2 regions of the Bradyrhizobium sp. CCBAU 53421 genome follow, and region 1 is predicted to be linked to the other one. Evidence: predicted binding sites of a transcription regulator. Region 1 holds the regulator's gene; the other holds the start of a gene.
The links. Region 1 encodes LexA, which represses DNA repair genes until DNA is damaged. Its sites were predicted from a motif close to TGTTCNNNNTGTGTTCNG; they were not measured.
Positions count from the first base shown of each region.

Region 1 (2,199 bases):
AGTGCCGGCAGTTGCAGCACGCTGACGCGTTGTCCCTCGACCAATTGGGTCACCAGCACATGGCTGCCGTCGGGGAATTCGACCGCGTCGTGATGGCGATCGGGAACGTCGGGCTCGACTTCGTTGAACACGCCGACGCGGAAGTTCATCGTCTTGGTCCAGATCCAGCGGCTGTCGTAGCGAACGTTCTCGGCGAAAGCGAGCTCGGTGCCCGGCAGCATGCAGACCGCGACCGTGGGATCATTCTCCGAAGCAAAGCCGCGGGTCGACGTGCCGCGGAAAGTCGTGGTGATCAGCGTCTCTCCAACAATGGCGGGGCGCGACGCCACGGCGTGCAGACTATAGTCACACATCGGATGGCTCCTCTGTTCGAGGGTAGCGACCCGTGCCTCTCCTTGAGGCATAGGGCCTCTACCAGAGTGGACGATAACGAACGAGTGTCTCCTCGTTTCTGGGCGATTGTACGACTGCTCGACGAACGCCCCGATCACAAACACGCGACGCTGCGTGGGAGGTATCGGAGCGCATCGGGCAGGCGGCACGTTACGCCATCTATCAAGGAACGATTCCGATGTGTTGCTCGTTCCTCGCCGCCGCAAGTATTTGAAATCAGTATTTGCGATAGAGGCCGATCAGCTTGCCCTGGATGCGGACCCGGTTCGGCGGCAGGATGCGCACCTCATAGGCGGTGTTGGCCGGCTCCAGCGCGATCGATGCACCGCGGCGGCGAAAGCGCTTCAGGGTGGCTTCCTCCTCGTCGATCAGCGCCACCACGATGTCGCCGGTGTTGGCGACGTCGTTGCGCTGGATCAGCGCCATGTCGCCGTCGAGGATGCCGGCATCGACCATCGAGTCGCCGCGCACTTCCAGCGCATAATGCTCGCCGGCGCCGAGCATGTCGGGTGGTACGCTGATGGTGTGGCTGCGGGTCTGCAGCGCCTCGATCGGCGTACCGGCGGCGATCCGGCCCATCACGGGGACCGCGACCGGACGGTTGCCGTCGTCCTCGGCAATCGGCGGCGTGCTGGTGCGCTTGCCGAGGGTGCCTTCGATGACGCTCGGCGTGAAGCCGCGGCGGCCGTTGCTGCCGCCGGCCGACAGCTCGGGCAGCTTGATGACTTCGATAGCGCGGGCGCGGTTGGGCAGGCGGCGGATGAAGCCGCGCTCTTCCAGCGCAGTGATCAGGCGGTGGATACCGGACTTCGAGCGCAGGTCGAGCGCATCCTTCATCTCGTCGAAGGAGGGCGGCACGCCGGCCTCTTTCAGACGTTCGTTGATGAAACGCAGAAGTTCGTACTGTTTGCGCGTGAGCATCTCGAGTATTCCCCCGGTTGATAGCGTCGTTCGATTCCGAGACTCTTCAGGTGGGACCCGCAGGCGGGGCTGACCTCAGGAGCGCGGTGCTCGTTGCAAGCGCTCCCTGGTGGTCTCCCGTTTGTAGACACCAGTACTCGAAACAAATCATGAACGGACACTATATGTTCGATATGTGTTCCGCAACCACTTAATTTCAGGTGAACGCGTTCTGCAACGCGCAATCGGCGAGCCGCGAAAGTCTCATTCGGGCAGCGTCAGGATCTCGCATTCGCTGCCTTGAACAGCGGCCGGCGCAAACGGCGGACGCACGAGAAGTGCCCGTGCCGCAGCGAGATTCCCGAGCAGCGACGAGTCCTGCTGCATCACAGGCGTTGCGATCAGCGTGCCGTCCTCGCGCGTCTCGAGACGCGCGCGCAGATAGTCCTCGCGCTGGTCGTTGGCAGCGAGGTCGCGGCCGAGCAGGGCGCTCGCGCGGCGATGATGAATCATTTTTCGGCCGCTCAGCGCCCGAATCAACGGCACCAGAAACAGGAAGGCGCAGACATAGGACGACACCGGATTGCCGGGCAGGCCGATCACCCGCAGCGCCCCTAACCGGCCATGCATCATCGGCTTGCCGGGCCGCATCGCGATCCGCCAGAACGCCATATCGACGCCTTCGGCCTCCAGCGACTGCTTGACCAGGTCGTGGTCGCCGACCGAGGCGCCGCCGGTCGTGATCAGGATGTCGGCGCCGGTTTCCCGCGCCCGGCGGATGCCTGCGGTGGTGGCGTCCACCGTGTCGGCGGCAATCCCGAGATCGACGGTCTCGGCGCCCTCGGCGCGGGCCAGCGCCCGCAGCGCGTAGCCGTTGGAATAGACGATCTGGCCGGGGCCGGGCTG
Region 1 is NZ_CP030047.1:4,866,808-4,869,006, forward strand. Features, by position in the region: gene XH92_RS23270 (hypothetical protein) at 1-353, opposite strand, end outside; gene lexA (transcriptional repressor LexA) at 610-1,314, opposite strand; gene glp (gephyrin-like molybdotransferase Glp) at 1,558-2,199, opposite strand, start outside.

Region 2 (2,199 bases), 3.3 Mb from region 1:
CCAATTTCCTTCGCATCGCAGACTCCATTTCGCTGGCGACCAACATAGAGTGCGCCGGCGACCGTGAAAAGAACGAGCGGGCTGGTAGAGGTGGACTTCTCCGCAGGTGTTGCCGCGCTGCACTTGACCTTGCCGGGGCTTCACGGCACCGTCCGCCGCATCGGATCATCGGGTGGATTCCCATGCGCAACCTGTTCAACTCCCGCAATAAACTCGGCCGCACGCTCGGCCTCGCCGCCGCCCTCGTGGTCGGCACGCTGGCTTTCGGGGGCACCGCCCAGGCGGCCAATCCGTTCGAACTGAATTTCTGGCTGTCCGGCCCGCGTTATGACGGCAACGTGGCGCCCTGCGAGAAGGCCCTGGCGGCCATCAGCGATCAATTCCACGAGAAGGAAGCCACCTTCTGGAATTCGCCGCTCGTCATCACCGGGTTCAGCCGGATTCACGAAACCGCGTTCCGCCCCTGGCAGTCCGACAATATTCCGCGCCGCTATTGCTCGGGCGATGCGCTGCTGAGCGATGGCAAGGTGCGCAAGGTGCACTATTCGATCGTCGAGGACGGCGGCTTTGCCGGCTTCAACCAGGGCGTCGAATGGTGCGTCGCCGGGCTCGACCGCAACTGGGCCTACAATCCGTCCTGCAAAGCCGCCCGGCCCTGATCGCCAACCAGATCGCTGACGCAAGCGCCGCCGTCCATACGGCGGCGTTTTTGTTCTTGAAATGTTCCCGCGGACTGTTAGGGTCCGGGCGGTCGTAAGGGGGAGCGTTTGATGCCTTGGTTGGTCACAATTTCCCGATTTCTGATTTCAGCTGCGTTTGTCCTGTGTGGTGCGATGGGGGCTTCGGCCCAGGATCGCCGGCAGAATGCGCCGGGTGAGTTCGATTTCTATGTGCTGTCGCTGTCGTGGTCGCCCTCGTTCTGCGAGGCGGCGAGCGAGCGCGGCAACAACGGGCGCGGCACGCAGGCCCAGTGCGGCGGACGGCCGTACTCGTTCGTGGTGCACGGGCTGTGGCCGCAATATGAGCGGGGCTTTCCGGAATACTGCCAGCGCCCCTCGCCCCGCCTCGCCCGCAACATCATGACCTCGATGCTCGACCTGATGCCGGCGCCAGGGCTGATCTACAACGAGTGGGACAAGCACGGCACCTGCTCAGGGCTCGGCGAGCGCGGCTATTTCGAAGCCATCCGCAAGGCCCGCGCCGCGGTGAAGATCCCCGACGAATTCCTGCAATTGTCGGAGCCGAAGACGATCGCGCCCGACGAGCTGGAGACGGCGTTCATCAAGGCCAATCCGGGGCTCAGCAACTCCGCGATCTCGGTGACCTGCGACAGCAAGCGGCTCAGCGAGGTGCGGATCTGCCTCAGCAAGGATCTGCAATTCCGTTCTTGCGAGGAAATCGATCGCCGCGCCTGCCGCCGCGATCAGGTGGTGATGCCGCCGGTCCGCGGCGGCTGAAGCCGCCGCGTTGGAGCCGGGCAGACGTGCGCCGCACGTCGTCGCGCAAGATCCGGCCGCCGACGTCGTGCAACAAGCGAGATAACGCGCAGATGCCCGGGGGCCGGCTACGCCAGGACCTCACCCGGGCCTTCACCGGGGTCAGCCGTCAACCCGCCGAAGCTTTAGCGAAGGCCGGGACAGGCCGGGCATGACGAAGTACAACATGTGCTCCATCTGGAGCGCAGCGCGATCATTACATGAACTACCGTCACGCCTTTCATGCTGGCAGCTTTGCCGACGTCATCAAGCACATCGTGCTGGTGCGGATGCTCACCTACCTGCAGGAGAAGCAGGCGCCGTTCCGCGTCATCGACACCCACGCCGGCGCCGGCCTCTATGATCTGACCTCGAGCGAAGCGCAGCGCGGCAGCGAATGGCTCACCGGCATCGCGCGGCTGATGCAGGCGCGGCTCTCCGACAAGGCGTTGCCGCTGATCGCGCCCTATCTCGATATCGTCAGGGCATTCAATCCGCGAGGCGAGCTGAAAGCCTATCCAGGCTCGCCGTTGATCGCGCGGGCGCTGCTGCGTCCGCAAGATCGCCTCACTGCCTGCGAGATAGAGCCGACAGCGCGCAAGCACTTGATCGATGCATTGCGACGCGATGCGCAGGCGCGCGTCGTCGATCTCGACGGCTGGATGGCGCTGCCCGCGTTCGTGCCGCCGAACGAGCGGCGCGGCCTGGTGCTGATCGATCCGCC
Region 2 is NZ_CP030047.1:1,563,086-1,565,284, reverse strand. Features, by position in the region: gene XH92_RS07340 (hypothetical protein) at 1-16, opposite strand, end outside; gene XH92_RS07335 (hypothetical protein) at 183-659, shown strand; gene XH92_RS07330 (ribonuclease T2) at 834-1,457, shown strand; gene XH92_RS07325 (23S rRNA (adenine(2030)-N(6))-methyltransferase RlmJ) at 1,697-2,199, shown strand, end outside.
Region 2: XH92_RS07330 (ribonuclease T2) is a predicted target of LexA. The motif match lies at 711-728, and genes of this name have one in related genera.